Regions from separate parts of the Shewanella sediminis HAW-EB3 genome, predicted to be linked through region 2. Evidence: predicted binding sites of a transcription regulator. Region 2 holds the regulator's gene; each other region holds the start of a gene.
What was found. Region 2 encodes sigma-54, which starts transcription at its own class of promoters, with help from an activator protein. Its sites were predicted from a motif close to GTTGGCACGNNNNTNGNNT; they were not measured.

Region 1: a site for sigma-54 is predicted at 2,197-2,215, ahead of SSED_RS23720 (flagellar hook-length control protein FliK). Genes of this name have one in related genera too.
Region 3: a site for sigma-54 is predicted at 2,732-2,750, ahead of flgB (flagellar basal body rod protein FlgB). Genes of this name have one in related genera too.

What each region holds. Positions count from the first base shown of each region.
Region 1 is NC_009831.1:3,695,803-3,702,524, forward strand. Features, by position in the region: gene fliL (flagellar basal body-associated protein FliL) at 1-146, opposite strand, end outside; gene SSED_RS23720 (flagellar hook-length control protein FliK) at 266-2,095, opposite strand; gene fliJ (flagellar export protein FliJ) at 2,254-2,700, opposite strand; gene fliI (flagellar protein export ATPase FliI) at 2,767-4,107, opposite strand; gene fliH (flagellar assembly protein FliH) at 4,228-5,232, opposite strand; gene fliG (flagellar motor switch protein FliG) at 5,232-6,281, opposite strand; gene fliF (flagellar basal-body MS-ring/collar protein FliF) at 6,271-6,722, opposite strand, start outside.
Region 2 is NC_009831.1:867,096-873,817, forward strand. Features, by position in the region: gene mgtE (magnesium transporter) at 1-1,330, opposite strand, end outside; gene SSED_RS03715 (HPr family phosphocarrier protein) at 1,443-1,718, opposite strand; gene rapZ (RNase adapter RapZ) at 1,711-2,559, opposite strand; gene ptsN (PTS IIA-like nitrogen regulatory protein PtsN) at 2,556-2,999, opposite strand; gene hpf (ribosome hibernation promoting factor) at 3,002-3,289, opposite strand; gene SSED_RS03735 (RNA polymerase factor sigma-54) at 3,356-4,849, opposite strand; gene lptB (LPS export ABC transporter ATP-binding protein) at 4,990-5,721, opposite strand; gene lptA (lipopolysaccharide transport periplasmic protein LptA) at 5,718-6,371, opposite strand; gene lptC (LPS export ABC transporter periplasmic protein LptC) at 6,358-6,722, opposite strand, start outside.
Region 3 is NC_009831.1:3,720,938-3,727,659, reverse strand. Features, by position in the region: gene flgA (flagellar basal body P-ring formation chaperone FlgA) at 1-418, opposite strand, end outside; gene SSED_RS16180 (chemotaxis protein CheV) at 630-1,550, shown strand; gene SSED_RS16175 (CheR family methyltransferase) at 1,675-2,514, shown strand; gene flgB (flagellar basal body rod protein FlgB) at 2,783-3,181, shown strand; gene flgC (flagellar basal body rod protein FlgC) at 3,184-3,600, shown strand; gene flgD (flagellar hook assembly protein FlgD) at 3,614-4,462, shown strand; gene flgE (flagellar hook protein FlgE) at 4,647-6,011, shown strand; gene flgF (flagellar basal-body rod protein FlgF) at 6,218-6,722, shown strand, end outside.

The DNA of each region.
Region 1 (6,722 bases), 2.7 Mb from region 2:
GCGGTGTCACTCGACCCAAGAAAAAACCAGAGTCCACCACCAATAAGAAGTACCAGTACCAGACCTATGGCACCAAAGATCACCAATTTTTTCTTACTTTTAGGCTCTTGGTTCTCTTCTAACTCTAATGATTCTTCTTCAGCCATCTGATTTCCCTTCTAAAGACGTAACTAAGCCTGTTATTGGTGTGTTGTGATGCCTTCTATCTTGTCCCGACAGCACTTAATTTTCAATAACTGCTTTTCTAGCGCTATAGGTTACCTGCTTATGCATAATAATCTATACCTGAACTATAACTTGTTGTCTGATTTATGCTTAATAGTGACTCTTCTGCTGCAATTTCATCCATCTCATTGCCATAACGACCTTGGTTTTCATCACTTCCATTCTCTCCACGCTCCCCTTGACCTGTATCCCCCTGAGAAACGTGACTGTCAGTTAATTGCATGCCCTGTTCAGAAAGCAGATCTCTTAATCTGGGGATCGCCTGTTCAATCAGATCTCGCGTTTGATGCTGGGTCACCTGGAATTGCACCTGCGTCTGGTCGCCCTGAACCTGGATCCTCACCATCATCTGTCCTAATTCTGCCGGGTCGAGTCTGATCTCCGCATGATGTACGCCTTGGCTCACCATAGTCATCAATTGCTGTTTCATGACAGGAGAGAAACGTTGGATCATCTCCTGCATCATATTTTGTTGCTCGTTATTCTGTCTCAACGATAACTGAAATTGAGGGACTTCACCTCGGCTCGTCGGGGAGGTCGGAGTTGGCGCTGTTGTCTGAAAGGTCTTTATATCTGCCACAGGCTCACTTTGAGCGGGCGAAAGTTCCATTGCACCTTTTATCGGTGTTAACTGCACCGAGAGCTCGGCTCCTTTCAACTGTTGCGCGGCAGCATCTGGGGCAAGTCCCGCACTCTTGTTGTTAACCTGAAGGTTTTTATCGACTTCGAGAATGGACTTTTCGCCGAGGATATTACTCAACTTAGCATCGTTAGACTTGAGTTCAATCGGCTTAACTTCGACTGACTTAGCTTCAACTGGCTTAGTATCGCCAAGATTTACACCACTTAGTTTTAGCTCCCCCTCTTTAGGGGCGCTGGATTGAGCACCACCATTTAAAGCCGTTAATGGGTCGGATTTTACAGCCTGATTCCCCTTGAACTCAGCTCCCGCTTCATTTATACCTGCTTGACTTAGCCCATTGGCTCCCATAGCAACGGAGCTTGCATTTCTATCTAATGATGCCCCTTCACTGGCAGGACTTCCCGCTGTAGCTCCCTTGACATTGGCAGCGCCCTGAACATTGCCAGTCCCTTGTACATTGCCTGAGCTAGTCAATGATGCTTGGCTCGAAGCCCCGGTGACATTGCCATCGAGAACTTGTTGAAAATTCGTCGCACCGGCTTTAGCTAATGCTGCCAGCTCTGTTAATTTTTCAGCAGGCAGGGCCTGCAACTCCTCTTTTGACAATCCCGTTTTAGCCATCAGCAGTTCCATCATCTCCTGACCGATAGTATCGGTGGACTCGAGGCCGGTTTCATCTGTGCCACCAGTTTTAAGGGCGAGTTCTGACTCCTGTGACTCCCCCTGGACAAGCTCGGTCGTCAGCTCTGACTCCTGAGTTGTATTATTTCCAAACTTATTGAAGTTAAAGGCAAGCTCTGACTCTTGTGACTGAGAATTAGATGCCGGATCGGCATTGAGCGGCAAGAGTTTACCGCTAAAGCCCAAGCTATCGGTATTATCAAGCTCGCTGGCAAGGGTCAGCTGACCTAATACATGATCTACATCGGTGGTATCCCCTTCAGCAGCATCAAGCTGCTCCTTGCTCAGTGAAGGCTTGTCCTCATTACCAAGAGCATCGATATGCATCTCTTTTGTCTTATTCGATTTTGCAGAGGACTTATCGACTTGATTACTTGCCTGCTCCAGCGCAGCATAAAAGTCATTCTTTTCAGAGGATTTAGTTTCAGAGGATTGGGGTTCAGATAGTCGACTTTCTGAATGGGCACTTTTCTTAATGCCGGCAGAGGCGTTACTCTCAGCAGTTATCTCAGCATTAGGTAAAAGTACATTTGTCATTTTCTGCATGAAGCCTCCAACAGCCGCTATAGTCCAATTAACATATGGAGCTTTACATAGCGTCAAATTATCGACCGAAATCGGTCAATCTATAATTGCATAAAGATTACAAGCAATTAAGGTGCCAATGCATGCAAGTCTGTATTGAAAAAATGCGAGTAACGGCGCTAGCGGGAACGCTTTCGATAAAACTGTTGTGAAGCAAACTCATCAGTTAGTTTCTGCTCCCGTCTTAACTCTGCCTGTTGCGCCTTCTCGGCTTTATGGGCGAGCAAGAGTTCGACCGCCTTGCGCTTTTGCTGCTTCTCCTGCCAATACTGTTGTCGATGAAGCCTCTGAGTATCGGCTTCGGTAACCGATGCTATCTGTTTGACAATGGCATCATCGATCTGGCGAACAAACTGATGGAATTGATGATAATAACTGGCACTGATCGTCTTACCATGATTAGTTTCCATCTGTTTCATATAGTCTAATCGATAATTTCTCAACGCTCCCAACTGACTCTGACATTTCTGAAGTGCCAACTGGGCTGACTGCAACTGAAGTGCGGCTTGCTCTTCGGCTTCTGTTGCCAGCTTTAAAACGGTGTCTAAAGGATCATGCTTAGCCATTAATATTCCTGGAATAAGAGAAGGTTATAGACTCTAGGTCCTAGAGCCTAGGACCTAGAAACTCATTCATACCTTACACTGTGCGCCCAATTGAGAGAGCATTAGCGCACTGCTATCGAAGCTGAGCGCCTCTTTCATTGTCTGTCTTAGAAAGGCATTCATCGCCGGTTGCAAGCGGATAGCATTATCTATTCTCGGGTCACTTCCTTGAGTATAGGCACCGATAGAGATGAGGTCTTTATTCTGCTGGAACAAGGAATAGACTTGCTTGACACAACGCATCGACTCTAAGTGCTCAGGGCTTATCACCATAGGGGCGACACGACTGATTGAGGCTTCAATATCGATCGCTGGATAATGGCCGGAGTCGGCTAAACTACGGGACAACACAATATGGCCATCGAGAATCGCCCTGGCTGCATCGGCAATGGGATCTTGCAGATCATCGCCTTCTGTCAGTACCGTATAAAACGCAGTGATAGAGCCTTGACCTGGCCCGCCATTTCCGGCTCGTTCGACCAGTTTAGGTAATTTGGCAAAAACCGATGGCGGATATCCCTTGGTCGCCGGCGGCTCACCGACGGCTAGAGCAATCTCACGCTGCGCCTGAGCATAACGAGTCAGGCTGTCCATCAGTAAAAGTACGTTATAACCAAGGTCTCTGAAATATTCGGCTATTCTTGTGGATGTTTCGCAGGCCCGTAGGCGCATCAAGGGTGACGTATCTGCTGGCGCTGCAACAACAACCGAACGGGCACGCCCCTCTTCACCTAGAATTTCTTCAATAAACTCTTTAACTTCTCGTCCACGCTCTCCTACCAGGCCGACAACAATCACATCGGCAGTCGTCCCTCTCGTCATCATGCCAAGTAGCACACTCTTACCCACACCCGAGCCGGCAAAAAGCCCCATACGTTGCCCCTTGCCCACGGTGAGCATGGCATTGATAGCCCTTACCCCTACATCCAGCGGCTCTGTGATGGCCCTTCGCGATAACGGGTTAATCACTTGTGAATGCCTCGGGGCTCTTTGTTCGGTTTGTAACCGGCCTAGCCCATCGAGAGGGTGACCACTACCATCGAGTACTCTGCCAAGCAGTGACATCCCCACATTCAGACCCGTTTGTTCTCCTAAAGGAGTGACTTTAGCCCCTGGCAATACACCTCGTAGCTCTTCGATTGGCATCAGATAAAGCAGTTCACCATCGAAGCCTATCACCTCGGCAACCAGCTCACCGGCTAAGGTTTCAATACTACACAGGCTTCCTATAGGTGCACGACATCCGGTGGCCTCGAGCGTGAGACCCACAACGCGGACCAACTGACCGCTCGCCTCTGCGACGAAGGGATGAACCTTGATTGATTGATGCTTAATTTTGCTGAGTAGTTGGTTTTGGCGGCTGCGCATGATGTTCTTCGCCTATTCATTGAATACTGGGGTTGTTAAGCTACTGGCTATAGGTGAAAAGTATGAAGGTGGATAGAATGAACTCGAGTCATTATCGGGTAAGTCTCCACCCACTGATACTTATTGCTCATTCGAGTCTCCGGAAGGAGGCTCATCTCTGGAATCCTCACCTGACACCGCATCAGTGTTACCTTGCTTATCCATGCTGACCTGCTGCGGGTTGCTATCTGGCTGTATTTGTTGCTCTGAGTTATTTGAATTATTGTCTGGCAGCGCTGCCGAAGAGGGAACAACAGACTTAGCCACAGAGTCTAACTCCTGTTTTTGCCGTTCAATAGTTTGAGCCAGATGTTGCTGGTGACCCTCTAACTCATCAAGAACCGAATTAATCCGAGTATCAAGACGCATATCTACGCTACTTCGCTGGCTATTAATGACACAGTCGCCTGGGCTCAAACTAGGATCGGCTTCCAGCTCCCAACGATTTTTCTCTAACTGGTTAACGCTATACAAGTCTTGAACGAGCTGATAATCATCAGGGTGCAGACGAATATTAATGCCTTGCTCCTTTATCGGTAAAGAGTCGACCCCCAACCTTAATGCCGAAAGAATATGTTCAGGGTGGGTTTTTAGTTCGTGTCCAACCACGGCTTTCGACAGCTTCATCGTCAATTGAACGAGCTCATGTTCTATTTCGTTGTCAAGCAGCTGCATCGGTTTTTCAAATTGAGACAGTAAGGATTCAAACCGATTGATTAACACTTTAGCTTGTTCGACGCCATCCTGATAGCCTTGCTCCCGGCCTTGCTCAAACCCTTCACTATGTCCCTGTTTCATCCCTTCCAAACGACCACTTTCTATGCCCGCTTGGTAGCCTTCATCTTTACCTTCTGTGAACCCATCCTGCTCTGCTTGTTTTCGGATATCTTCAATTTCACTGAGCGTGGGAGGAGAAAAGGCGTCAGTTTCTTCGACGTGTTCATGGTGAACAGCCTTGCGTCCGAACAGATTTGATACATCATCAGGGACGGCTTGGGTCACATCGGGAATTTGCCAATGACTGAAGTCCATTTCAGACTCTGGTTTATTCTCATCTTTGGGCTTATCGGGGCTATTTGGTTTCATTATAAGAACTCTTCACCACCACTGCCACCTAACATAATTTCCCCGCTGTCACTCAGACGTCGTGCGATAGAGAGGATCTCTTTTTGAGCCACTTCTACTTCACTAATTCTGATTGGCCCCATAGCCTCAAGATCATCGCGCAGTAGCTCTGCGGCGCGCTTAGACATGTTGCCTAAAATCTTATCTTTAAGCGGATCGTCTGCACCTTTAAGCGCCTTCATTAACACATCCTGCTGGATTTCACGCAGAAGAGTCTGAATACCTATGTCATCAACATCGATGAGATTCTCGAAGACAAACATCAGATCTTGTATCTGCTGAGCCATCTCTTCATCTGACTCTCTCATGGTCTCCATCAGCTGGCTCTCAACACCGGTATCGAGATAGTTCATGATGTTAGCAGCCGCTTTCAATCCACCCATCTTGGCAGCTTGAGCACCGCCTTGGCCTGCAAACTGTTTCTCCATAATATCGTTCAACTCTTGTAGCGCGGCCGGTTGCACCTCTTCTAAATTCGCTATTCGCATCATCAGATCTAGACGGGTATTTTCCGGCGACTGAGCAAAAATCTCGGCGGCCTGATCGGGTTCCAGATACGAGAGAACAATGGTTTGGATCTGGGGGTGCTCATTCTGGATGATGGTGGCAACTTGGCGTGCATCCATCCACTTAAGCGATTCGAGGCCTTTAGCGCCGCTGCCCATGATGATCTGTTCAATCAGGTTACCGGCTTTGTCTTCACCCAATGCCGCTGTCAGCGCCTTTCGGACGAACTCCTCACTATTAAAACCAATTGAGGAGTACTTCTGAACTTCATCCAAAAATAGCTGATGGACACCAATGACTTTTTCCTGACCAAAATCTTGCATCGCGGCCATTGCCATGCCCACTTTCTGAACTTGTTTAGGTTCAAGATGTTTCAAAATTGAAGCCGCATCGGCTTCGCTTAAGCTCAGCAATAAGATGGCTGTTTTTTCGGTACCAGTAAGATCATCGACACTAAACTTGCCGCCTTTGGACTTAACTTCATTCTCGTTATCATTGCTCATTGTCTTGTAACCAACCCTTTACGACTTGTGTCGACAGTTCAGGCTCATTTGCTACCAGTGCCCTAATTGCTTTAATCATATCATCATCTTTGTGAAGATCTGGTATCAAAATTGAACCATCGTCGGCGTAACTGTATTCTGCTTCTGGTCTGTTCAACATACCTAATGTATCTGAAGCATATTGATCTTCAATCTCGGCCAGTTCATCACCAAATCTAGGCTCATCAGGCAATTTAACACTATCGGGATAGATGAGTCGTTTTAACATAGGTCTGACAACCGCAAGAATAAGCACCAAGATAACAATGCCACCCAGGGCTAACTTAATTGCACGCCAAAACCAGGGTTGCTCCCACAATTCGGGGGCGGGGACGTCTTCAATCAGCTGATCCATGAAGGGAACGGTAACGACTTCGATTATGTCACCACGCTGGGTAGTGA
Region 2 (6,722 bases):
AGGCAAACAGGCCGATAACGTCGGTAACGGTGGTGAGCACCATTCCTCCGGCGAGAGCGGGATCGATATTCATCTTCTTAAGCAGTAACGGAATGCTTGCTCCGGCAAAACCTGCCACAGTCATGTTAATAAGCATCGCGCCACCAATGAGTCCACCAAGTGCGATATCACCTTTCCAGAACCATATCGCCAGAAAGACTAATACGGACCAAAGAACTCCATTGAGGAAGCCGATGGCGAGCTCTTTACCTATCAACCAGCGAGAGTTACTTTGGCCAATCTGTCCCAGTGCGATACCACGAATAACCAGCGCTAATGTCTGATTACCGGCAACCCCTCCCATGCTTGGCACTATGGTCATCAAGATGGCAATGGTAGCGAACTGTTCTAATGTGCCTTCGAACATATTGCTTACTGAGGCCGCCAACAGCGCGGCGAAAAGGTTGATGGTTAACCATAGCGAGCGCTGTAAGGTACTTTTTATGACAGGGCCGAAGGTGTCGGCATCATCATCCATACCCGCCATCCCCATCATGGAATGCTCTGCATCTTCTCTGATGACGTCGACGACATCATCGATGGTGATACGGCCAAGCAAGCGGTTATCATCTCCGATAACCGGCGCCGAGACCCAGTCATGTCGTTCAAACAGTTGTGCAACTTCACTGTCTGACATGCCTACCGGAATACCTTCAAGCTTTGATGCCATGATATCCCGAACGGAGGCGTTGGGATCGCAGGTGAGAAGGTCTGAGATCCGCACACCACCGAGTAAAGAGTCATGTTTGTCGACGACATAGAGAGTATCGGTCGCCTCAGGTAGTTTACCTCTGATCCTGAGATATCGTAGAATCACATCAATATTGACGTCGGGACGCAGTGTCACCGTATCGGTATTCATGATACTGCCTGCGGTATCATCAGGATAAGAGAGAGCTTGTTCTACTCTGGTTCTGTCCTGGCTGGTCATAGACTGCAGCACTTGATTAAATACACTATCAGGCAGGCTTCGCAGGATATAGGCGAGGTCATCGGTATCCATGCGTGCGGCGGCTTTTGCGACTCTCTCAGGACTCATCTGCTTGATGAGGTTATCTTTAAGTTCCTCACCCAGTTCATCAAGGATTTCACCGGTATGATCTTGATCTATCAGTTGCCACAATACTTGACGGGTTCTCGGAGGGGATGACTCGAGGATAAAAGCGACATCTGAAGCGGCCATATCATGAAGCATGTTTCTCACATGAACGAACATGCCACTACCAAGGGCTTGGGTCAGCTGATTTAAACGTTGGTCTGTGAGTTCGTTGTCGAGTACTTCAACTGGCATCGCTTCCCTCCCTAAGAGTGTGTATTTGTGCAGTTTGTAATGTATGAAAAGAGGTCAAGTCAGGCGCTAAGAGTGTAAGTTTTCTGTTGTTGAGAAAATGAGACTCAGGCGATTAACTCGCCTCATCAAACTTTGCATCGACGAGGGCACAGATGGCATCGAGTGCGGCGTTAGCATCTTTACCTTCCCCCAGCAGCGTGATGGTTTTGCCCATCCCGGTTTCCAGCATGAGTAATCCTAGCACACTGGCGGCGGACGCCTTTTTATCACCTTGTACTATCGTGACCTGAGCATCGAACTCAGATGCCAATATGGCGAGTTTAGTGGCTGCGCGGGCATGTAAACCTAGCTTGTTGCAGATGGTGACCCGACGTTCCAGTTTAGGCATTGTTCAGTTCACGATGGCGGGCTTTAACCATATGTTTGCTATTGCTAAATAGTTTCGCTAATTGGTCGGTGACATAGACAGATCTATGTTGTCCGCCGGTACAGCCTATGGCGATAGTCAGATAGCTACGATTATTTCTTTCAAGGTGCGGCAGCCACGTTTCTAACAGGTTTTCAATTTGCCAGATGAATTTATTAACCATAGGCTGCTGGCTGAGAAACAGCTGTACAGGTTCATCGAGGCCTGTCATGGGTCTTAGCTCTGGCTCCCAATGAGGGTTGGGGAGAAAACGAACATCGAACATAAAGTCGGCTTCTGCGGGCATGCCGTATTTGAAGCCGAAAGATTCAAAATTAATGACGAGTTCTTTATCTACAGTTCCCAATAAGATCTCTCGTACCTGATTACTCAGGTCATAGATATTGAGGTTTGAAGTATCTATGTAGTGATCGACCAGCTTAGAAACCGGCTCGAGTAGTATCCTTTCATGCTCAATCGCTTCTTTCAAAGAAGTTTTACTTCTCGATAGTGGATGGAGTCGGCGGGTTTCGCTGTATCGCTTCAGCAGAACTTCATCTGAAGAGTTGAGAAAGAAACTGAGTAATTCAGTATCTGCAGGCAGGTTGGAAAGTTGTTTTTCGAGCTCTTTTTCCTGCTCAGGCATGTTACGAACGTCGACACTGATGGCGACAAGTTCGGTACTACCCTTAAGTTGATCGAGTAGTGAGTCCATGAGCGGTAGAGGCAAGTTATCGACACAATAGTATCCAAGGTCCTCTAAAACCCTGAGGGCGACAGATTTTCCTGATCCGGACCGACCGGATACCATAACCAGTTTCATTGAGTAATTACCTGATAGAGTTCTGATTCATCTTGTGTTTTGCGTAACTGCTTCAATATCAGCTTATCATTGAGCTTCTCTGCCATAGTCGACAGGGTACTCAAATGCTGCTCACATTGATCCGCAGGCACTAATAGCGCAAATAGTATATCTACCGGCTGTTTATCAATCGAGTCGAAAGCGATAGGCTCTTCACACTTGATTAGAACTGCAACTGGTTGACTTATATTGGTTAATCTCCCGTGAGGAATTGCAATACCATTACCTATCCCCGTGCTGCCCATCTTCTCTCTAGCCAAAAGGCTTTCAAATATCTCTTGAGAGGTAAGGGTCGGGTACTGGACAGCCGCAAGATCGCTGATAAGTTCCAGTACCTTTTTCTTACTGCCCGGAGTGGCGCAGGTTGTGCACTCCGGCTGCAGGATCTTACTAAGTTCCATTATTAATGTTTTGTTAGCTTCTCTTTGTGTTTAATAACCTGACGGTCTAGCTTATCAATCAGGGAGTCAATTGCGGCATACATGTCCGCATTTTCAGACGTAGCAAAAACCTCACCACCGGAAAGGTGGAGTTTTGCTTCCGCCTTTTGCTGCATTTTCTGAACATTTAAAATAACGTGCACATTATTGATCTGATCGAAATGCCGTTCAAGTTTAGTAAACTTTTCTTCAACGTATTGACGTAGTGATGTTGTAATTTCAATGTGGTGCCCTGTTAGGTTTATTTGCATAGAATTACTCCTCCGTTTCCGATTGTGTTATGTAAACTAACGCTTGCTTATGATCTCAATAACGCTTTATAAACTCTTACGCTGATTCGATGGGGGGATGAGCAGAGCTTCACGATATTTGGCAATCGTTCGCCTCGCCACTTTGATCCCCTGTTCCCCCAGTAGCGTCGCCATTTTGCTGTCGCTCAGGGGTTTCTTCTGGTTTTCGGCTGCGATCAACTTCTTAATGAAAGCGCGTATCGCAGTCGATGAACATTCTCCACCATCATCCGTACCGACATGACTGGAGAAGAAGTACTTCAATTCAAATATCCCTCTGGGGGTGTGCATATACTTCTGTGTTGTGACACGTGAAATGGTCGATTCATGCATTTCAACCGCTTCGGCGATGTCGTTCAGCACCATAGGCTTCATCGCTTCTTCACCGAACTCGAAGAAACCTTGTTGAAATTTCACTATGCAGTTAGAGACTTTCAGCAGGGTCTCATTACGACTTTCCAGGCTCTTAATAAACCACTTGGCTTCTTGCAGGTGACCTCGGATATATTGCCCATCGGCTTGATTCTTTGTGCTTCTGGCCATGGAGGCATAGTGCTGATTGACATTAATCTTAGGCATATAATCCGGGTTTAACTCCACGACCCAGCGACCTTTCTTTTTGGTCACGGTGACGTCCGGGATCACATACTCATCTCGCCCAGGAGTAATGGCCAGTCCCGGTCTTGGGTTCAGCGTCTGGATCAGTGCAATCGCCTCTCTGAGATCATCTTCTTTCAATTTAGTCTTGCGCATTAGCAGACGGAAATCACGTCCGGCAATAAGGTCTAAATGTTCTTTGATCAAGAGTTTGGCATTGCCGATATGAGGAGTCGTGTCGGCATATTGGGCGAGCTGAATCGAGAGGCATTCACTGAGATCTCTTGCCGCAATACCGATAGGATCGAAATGCTGAACACGCTTGAGTACGGCTTCAACTTCATCCTGTTCAATTTCAGGGTCGCCCATTGCCTCGAGAATATCGTCGACACTTTGAGTCAGGTAACCGCGTTCGTCGATGGCGTCGATAATGGCGGTGGCGATGGCTAGATCATTATCGGAGAAAGGGGTGAGGTTTTTTTGCCATTCAAGGTGTTCATATAAGCCTTCGCTGGTTTCACCTTGAAAGGGCATATCGTCGTCGCGCATTGCCCCGGAACTGGAGTTTGGGGTCGCAGTATAGACCTCGTCCCACGTGGTATCCATGGGAAGATCTTCTGGCATGGAATCTTGGGTCAGTGCATCGGATGTCTCGACGGCTGAGCTATCTTGTGGGCCTTCGTTATCTGTATCACCTTCTGCTGAGGCGCTATATTCAGGCTCATCACTGGCTTTACTATCACTATTGACGGGCTCTGCATCGACTTGCTCTTCATCCAACTCAAGTAGTGGGTTGGAGTCTAATGCTTGTTGGATCTCTTGTTGCAGTTCCAGCGACGAAAGCTGCAAAAGGCGTATTGCCTGTTGCAGCTGTGGTGTCATGGTTAACTGCTGACCCATTTTGAGCTGGAGTGACGCTTTCATTTACCGCTATTCCCTTATTTTGTAATTATAAAATGAGAAAGCCTGCTAAATAATTTTTGGGGTTTCTCTGCCCCCTTAACTCGCTATCTGTTTGCGAGTCTTAACGAATCTGTTACTTGAAAATCGATGCTATAGATTAACTATAGCTTGAATTGTTCACCTAAGTACACAGCCCGTACCTGCTGATTGTCCAAGATTTCGGCAGGGGTGCCTTCTGCTATTAAGTTTCCGTGACTCACGATGTAGGCGTGTTCACAAACGTCCAGTGTTTCACGAACGTTATGGTCTGTTATTAGCACGCCAAGGCCTCGACTCTTGAGCTGTAAGATGATTTTCTTGATGTCGATAACGGAAATCGGATCGACGCCGGCAAAAGGTTCATCGAGCAAGATAAATTTTGGATTCGCCGCCAAAGCTCGTGCAATTTCGACTCGTCGACGTTCACCACCAGACAAGGCCATACCGAGACTGTCTCTGATATGAGTAATATGGAACTCTTCTAACAGGTGTTCGAGCTGCTCTTCGCGTTCATTGTTACTCATCTCAGAGCGGGTCTGTAATACCGCCATGATGTTATCTCTGACGGACAGTTTACGGAAAATACTGGCTTCTTGAGGCAGATAACCTATCCCTTTTCTGGCGCGTAGATGCATGGGATCTAAGGTCAGGTCATCCTCGTCGATAAAGATGCGTCCCTTATCGCTCTGCACTAAGCCGACCACCATATAAAATGTGGTGGTTTTTCCCGCACCATTTGGGCCTAACAGGCCGACAATTTGCCCTGTTTTTACTGTGAGACTCACATCTTGTACTACGGCACGACTCTTATAGCTCTTGGCGAGGTTAACGGCCTTTAGCGTCATCTCGCTCATTTTGGCTCCTGTTTTATAGTCGTTTGTTCCGGCTGAGTCTCTTTTTTCGTCTCAGGTTCATCTGATGGTGTTAGAGTTTTTGTCTCAGGTTTTGTCTCTTCCTGATAGTTTTCTGGCTCATCTGATGGTGTTGGTATTTGCTGTTCAGGCTTTGTCTCTTCCTGATAGTTTTCAGGTTGAATGATGGTGATCACTCTGTCATTGCCGGTACTTTCAGCAATGAGTTGTTGCTTAGCGATGTTATAACGGATCTGGTGTCCCGTTACTTGGCTGCCAGCCTGTTCCAGAGTGGCATTCCCGATAAGGGTTAGGGTTCGACTGGAGAGTTCGTAGCGTATCTCTTTGGCACTCGCTGATGCCGGGCGACCATCTTCCATTATCTGTGAATAGGTGGCAGGGCTTCCCGTTGCAACCAGTATCTTTCCGCCACCTTCCTCTTTAGAAAATGCCCTGAGCTCATCGGCCAGGATCTTTACTGAACCCTGCGTGACTTCGACGGGGCCATTGAAGATGATCTGGTTATTTTTAATATCCGCTTCCTGGCTGGCGGCAGAGATCTTAACTTCTTGCTTTAGATCGTCCAGTTTAGCCATACCACTAAAACTAACTATAGATAGTAAGGCGATGATAAGTAATTTATTTTGCTTCATATATTCCTTCAACCTGACTGGTTAATTGCACACTCTGAGCATTAAGGTCTGCGTAGAGTCCAACCCCTTTAATCATAAAATCGCTACCTGTGATATAGATATCGCGATCCGATGTCATAACCATAGTATTTAGATCTAATTCAAGGTAAGTCGTCTTAATTGTCTGAACAGGCTCTTCCGGGCTAATCGCATCAATAATAACATCCTTCTCCAGAATCACTTTACCCGATTTCTTGTTCAGTGTTCCCTGAGACGATTGAAGACGCCATTGAGCTTGTCCCTTATCGGGATAAACCAGATAGATGGGCTGTGTGAAGTAGGTCATGTTGGCCTCTTCAAAATGCTCCATAT
Region 3 (6,722 bases), 2.7 Mb from region 2:
GCTCTACATATTGAATCGCGACATCACCACTGGATATCAGATCATCGGGTCCCAGGGTCTCCCGGGAAACGACTACCGGATAGAGCACATCGACTCGAACGGATAGAAATATTTGCCAGGGATACTGAAGTTGTGGACTGTTACAGCTTATCTTTACCGTATTATTTCGTTTGATAGCTCTGTTGCTTGCCAGTTCTGCTTTAACGGGTGGCAGGCATAGAGGCGGCTTCAATCGGGAGTCCAAGCTTTGGGGCGTAATGTTGACTTTTGCGTGCTCTGCAACGTTAATTTTTTCTTCGATAACTGCTATAGCTAAGTTCGAAATGGTCGATAGAGAAGGAACACTTGCTTCTTGTGAGCTAAAAGCATGTGTTGATTGGAATAAAATGATTAAATAGACCACATATTTTACTTTCATAATGAATAGACTAGCTTGATTAGCTAGATTACACCTATACTTTCTTAGTGACCGGAACTTTGTACTTCTCATCTTGTGAGAGAAGGTGTCAGAAACTTGACAATTATATGGTCAGGTTGTGAGATGTATTTTATAAAGCAATTAGTATGCCTATACTCAGAAACTAGTGGGTAATGGGTGAGCATCCAAAAGTCGACAAGGCAAGAGTACTATGTCAAACATTCTTGAATCAGTTAATAAACGCACGCAGTTAGTCGGGCAAAACCGTTTAGAGCTTTTATTATTTAAACTAAACGGTCGTCAAAGATTCGGTATCAACGTATTTAAAGTCAAAGAGGTGTTGCAATGCCCGCCTCTTACAAGCTTGCCTAAGTTAAATAGTACTGTGAAAGGTGTGGCGCATATTCGTGGTAACACTATCTCAGTCATAGACTTGAGTGCTGCAACTGGTGGTCGTCCTATCGAGAATACCGAAGGTTGCTTCATCATTATCGCGGAATATAACCGCAGTGTGCAGGGTTTTTTGGTTAGCTCTGTGGAGCGGATCATCAATATGAACTGGGAAGCCATTTTGCCACCGCCACAAGGTGCCGGCAGGTATTCCTACTTAACCGCTGTGACAGAAATAGAGGGAGAGTTAGTCGAGATCCTCGATGTTGAAAAAATTCTCGATGAGATATCTCCGGTTAAAACCGAGATTAGTCAAGAGACCGATGAAGCCATAACCATCGACCGGGAACAACATTTCCATATTATGGTTATTGATGACTCGGCTGTGGCTCGCAAGCAGATCATCAGGGCACTCTCGTCATTGGGCTTACAAATTGATACGGCTATCGATGGTCGGGATGCGCTCGATAAACTCAATAAAATCGCTGCAGAGATGGATAATGTAGCGACTGAAATCCCATTGATCATTTCAGATATTGAGATGCCTGAAATGGACGGCTACACTTTAACTGCAGAGATAAGGGATAACCCTAAGTTAAAAGATATTAAAGTGGTATTGCACACATCATTAAGCGGCGTATTTAATCAAGCTATGGTTCAGAAAGTAGGAGCTAATGATTTTATTGCGAAATTTAACCCAGATGAACTTGCAGCAGCAGTGAACAAGCATTTGAGTCTATAATGATTCTCTATAGGGTGCAGTGACTTGATATTAAGCTTGTTTCTTTTATCTGGCTCATGTATAACGCTGCGCTCTATATAAGATAATGCAACACTGTTATAGCCTGTTTTATTGATATTAGGATATCAAGGTGCCGAATAAATCACTTGCTGAAAATGAGTACACACAATTTAGACTATTTCTGGAACAACACAGTGGAATTGTGCTGGGCGATAATAAGCAGTATTTAGTACGAAGTCGCTTAGCACCTTTGATGGGGAAATATAACCTTCCTTCACTATCTGAAGTTGTTAAACATTCGATGAAGCCGAGCGAACGTCAACTTCGTGCTTCAGTTATTGATGCAATGACAACAAATGAAACTCTGTGGTTTAGGGACAGATATCCATTTGAGTTATTATCAAATACCTTATTGCCGGAATATTCACGATTAGGACGACCACTGAAAATATGGTCTGCTGCCTGTTCATCTGGCCAGGAACCCTATTCTTTGGCGATGACAATTCTCGAGTATCAACAGAAAAAACCTGGAACCCTGCCAGGTAGTGCATCCATTTTGGCAACAGACTTGTCTCCTTCAATGCTTGAAAGATGTAAAAATGCCGAGTATGACAATTTAGCCTTAGGGCGAGGTTTATCTGAGGATCGAAAGCGTCAGTTTTTTTCAGCGACCGATGCCGGAACGATGGTCGTAAAGGATAATGTAAAACGCTTTGTGAACTTCAGAGCGCATAATTTGCTTGAGAGTTATACCTTATTAGGCAAGTTTGACATTATTTTTTGCCGCAACGTACTCATCTATTTTGCCCCTGAGGCAAAGGCAAAGATTTTGCGGCAATTTGCTGCCGCTTTGAACCCAAAAGGTATCCTTTTTCTTGGTGCTTCTGAGTCAATTGCCGGTCTGACAGAAGAATATGACATGGTTCGCTGTAACCCAGGCATCTATTACCAGAAGAAGACTTAACGGAAGGACGGCACAGCGTGCCTTATAGACGGCTTCGCCTATGGGGACGCTCGCAAGCTCACTAGTCAGACGCCAACAAGTTGGCTATTTTCAAAATCGTAAAAGGCAACCAAGTGCCTTCCTCTAATTCTTTCATTTTGCTCCTCGCAAGCCTGCCTGCGATCTCGTAGCCTGCTTATTAGCGTTCCCGTAGAGTCTCACACCTCTTTTTGCTTTTTGTGGCATGACTATTGCTTTGTTTTAAGCATCAGGCTCAGGAGGCAGTTTTATGGCGATTAATTTTGATAAAGCATTGGGTGTTCACCAATATACATTGGGGATCCGCTCTCAACGTGCTCAAGTTATCTCTTCAAATATTGCTAATGCTGACACTCCTCACTATAAAGCACGAGATCTTGATTTCGATAAGGCGATGCAAGCCGCGACGAGCCGTCAAAATGGATTGTCGATGAGCCGCAGTGATGTTAAGCACTTCGATCTAACTGCTTTGTCCGGGCAAAATACGGCTTATAGAGTCCCCAACCAGCCTGATACTGGTGATGGTAATACTGTTGATATTCAACAAGAACAGTCAGAATTTATGCAAAATGCACTCGAATATCAGATGTCACTCGGTTTTTTAGACAGTAAGTTTTCGGGCCTTAAGAAGGCACTGAGAGGAGATTAATTATGAGTTTATTTGATATCTTTAATGTTGCTGGCTCGGGTATGTCTGCTCAATCTGTCAGATTGAATACAACAGCGAGTAATATTGCCAATGCCGATGCAGTCTCTAGCAGTGTCGATGAAACTTACCGTGCCCGCCATCCGATTTTTGAGGCTGAGATGGCTAAGGCTAGCCATCAGCAACAATCTTCTCAAGCGGTTGCCGTTAAAGGCATAGTTGAAAGCGATGCTCCCTTGCAAAAAGAATACTCCCCCGATCACCCAATGGCTGATGGTGATGGGTTTATCTACAAACCTAATGTAAACGTGATGGAAGAGATGGCTAACATGATCTCAGCTTCGCGTTCGTATCAAATGAATGTACAGGTTGCTGAAGCGGCGAAATCAATGCTTCAACAGACCCTTAGAATTGGCAAATAGCAGGAGGTAACAAGTGAGCCTCATTAACCCACTTAGTAGTGCAGGTGCTCAACCTATAGCTGGTCAGACGCAAAACTCTGTGGCACCAGCGCAGCAGGCGACCCCTTCGGCCGCTCAAGCTGCAACGACGCAATCGACTGCGGATTCCACGACGGGAAACCCCTTTATCGATAGCATAAGGTTGCCAGAGGAATCATCGATTCCAGAGCCCAATAGTCAAGAGTTAACTCAAGAAGATTTCTTCTCATTGTTGAGCCAACAACTTTCGATGCAGGATCCCTTTAAGCCTGTAGACAATGACCAGATGATCTCGCAAATGGCCTCATTCTCGACTGTTGACGGTATTAAGAACCTCAACGATGAGATTGTTAACCTGAACTCGGTGATGACCTCGAGTCAGGCACTGCAAGCGTCGGGCTTAGTGGGGCAAAAAGTGCTTATCCCGTCGGATACAGGCTATATTTCAGCGGAAGATCCTTCTATTAACGGCATTATTAGTACTCCGGAAGCGATCGATACAATTACGGTGCGAGTCGAAGATGATAAGGGCCAGCTCGTTAAATCCTTCACCATCGATGGCAGCGCCGGGGGAAATATCGATGTTAGTTGGGATGGATTGGGCGCGAATGGTGAGCCAGTGGCTTCGGGTAATTACTCCATCAAGGCCAGTGGCCGCATCGATGGCTCAAGTGAAGAACTTCCGGTTTCAACCTATGCCCACGTAACGAGTGTCTCCTTGGGCACGGCGAGTACCGGCTCGATTCTTAATCTGCGTGGTGTGGGCGGTATTAAGCTTGGTGATGTGTTGGCCGTTGCTGAATCTGGCAGTGTCAATAAACCCGTTGTTGATGCAGAAACGTAAGTCATCTAAGTACTTAGTTTGAGTACTTAGTTTAAGTACCTAGTTTAAATTTCTATTTAAACTAGGTAAAGATTTTATACCTGGCGCAATATTTGCTCTATTAACGTCAGGTAAGCAGTTAACTAAAAGACTGTGGGTGAATAGATAAGTCGCCAACAGTAATGAATCAAAATTGAGGTGAATTATGTCTTTTAACATCGCATTGAGTGGTATCGCTGCAGCGCAGAAAGATTTGAATACCACGGCAAATAATATTGCTAACGTCAATAGTATCGGCTTTAAAGAGTCCAGAGCTGAATTTGCAGATGTGTATGCAAACTCAATTTTTGCTAACAGTAAGACTGGCGTAGGTGGCGGCGCAACCACCAGTCACGTGGCGCAGCAGTTCCATCAGGGAAGTTTGCAATTTACCAATAATGCGCTGGATATGGCGATCAATGGCGGCGGCTTCTTTGTCACCTCATCGGGTTTTAGCTCTCAAGACTTAAGCTATACCCGAGCCGGTGCGTTTAAAGTTGACTCTAATAGCTACCTTGTAGACTCTCAAGGGAATTTTCTGCAAGCGTTCGAGGTGGATAAAGACGGAAACTCAACCTCTGTCAGTTTAACCGAGACCAAGCCTGTCAGGATCCCCGACACCGCTGGTAGCCCCAAGAAAACTGAGAACGTCGGTATACAGATGAACCTCAATGCCGGGGATGGAACTAAAGATCCCGCTCTATTCGATCCCTCTGATCGTGATACCTATAACAACTCTACCGCGGTCACAATGTATGACTCATTAGGTGAACCGCATGTGATGACCACTTATTTCGTTCGACCCAATAACGCTGCATATAATCTGGAAAGCAACTGGGTTGCCTTCTATGCGGTAGATGGAAAGCAGGTGGATATAGCTGGTCCTGTTGTTAATTATGATACCGATACTAGTGGCAATGGTACTGTTGATGGTAATGCACCAGCGCAAGCGACGCTTGGTAACTGGAAAGGTTCTGTGATCAAGTTTAACGAATTAGGTTCTCATACGACGACCGACCCCGCAACGATTATCACAGAGACCTTAGGTAATGGCGGCGCCGATGTTCTGGGTCCTGGCACCGATGGTTCACAAGCCTTGACCATAGACTTTGATAATCCGACTCAATATGCATCGGCCTTCGAAGTGACCGAGTTAACCCAGGATGGCACCACGGTTGGCCGTTTAACGAATGTCGAGGTCGGCGCCGATGGTCTGATCAACGCCAGTTACAGTAATGGTGCGACGGTAGCGCTGGCAAGGGTGGCCTTGGCGCGTTTTGCTAATGAGCAGGGACTGACGCAGGTGGGTAATACCTCATGGAAAGCCAGCCTCGACTCAGGCGCTGCGCTCGCCGGTGAGGCAAATAGCGGTACCTTCGGTAGTATTCGTTCATCGGCACTGGAACAGTCGAATGTCGATCTGACCACCGAACTTGTGGATCTTATCTCTGCTCAACGAAACTTCCAGGCGAACTCGAGAACGCTTGAGGTGAATAACACCCTGCAGCAGACCGTGTTGCAGATCAGGTAACTTACTCTCCTCTATGATAAAGGCGTTGCCGCTGGCAACGCCTTGCCGCTTTACCTTTTTATTCCTTTCATGACTACCCCCTAAAACCTTGTTTCATCTGTTACAAGCTATCAAGTTCAAAGTTAACTCATCTGAACAATCTGGCATGATGTTTGCTTTTATTATTTTAATAGATAGTAATAGCAGAAAGATTGACGGAGGCGCTGGTGGATAAATTACTTTACGTCGCTATGAGCGGCGCTAAGCAGAACATGAATTCGCTGGCGGTTCGGGCAAATAACCTGGCAAATGCCAATACCGACGGCTTTAAATCCGATATGGCTCAAGCTCGCTCCATGCAAGCTTTTGGTGAAGGATTGCCGACACGCGTGTTCGCGATGACTGAGAGTCCGTCGGCAAACTTTGCATCCGGCCCCATTAAAACGACAGGCAGAGATCTCGATGTTGCCGTTAAAGGCGACGGTTGGATTGCCGTTCAGGCGGGTGATGGCGGTGAAGCCTATACCCGTTCGGGGAGTTTGAGTTTCGATACCACAGGTCTGCTCCGTAACGATCGCGGTAATCCGGTGATGGGCGATTCAGGTCCCATCGTTTTGCCACTGCCTATAGAAAAGATTGAGATTGCTCAGGACGGTATCATCTCTGTCAGGCCTCAGGGCGCAACGGCAGAAGTGATTGAAGAGGTGGGCCGCATCAAGCTCGTCAATCCGG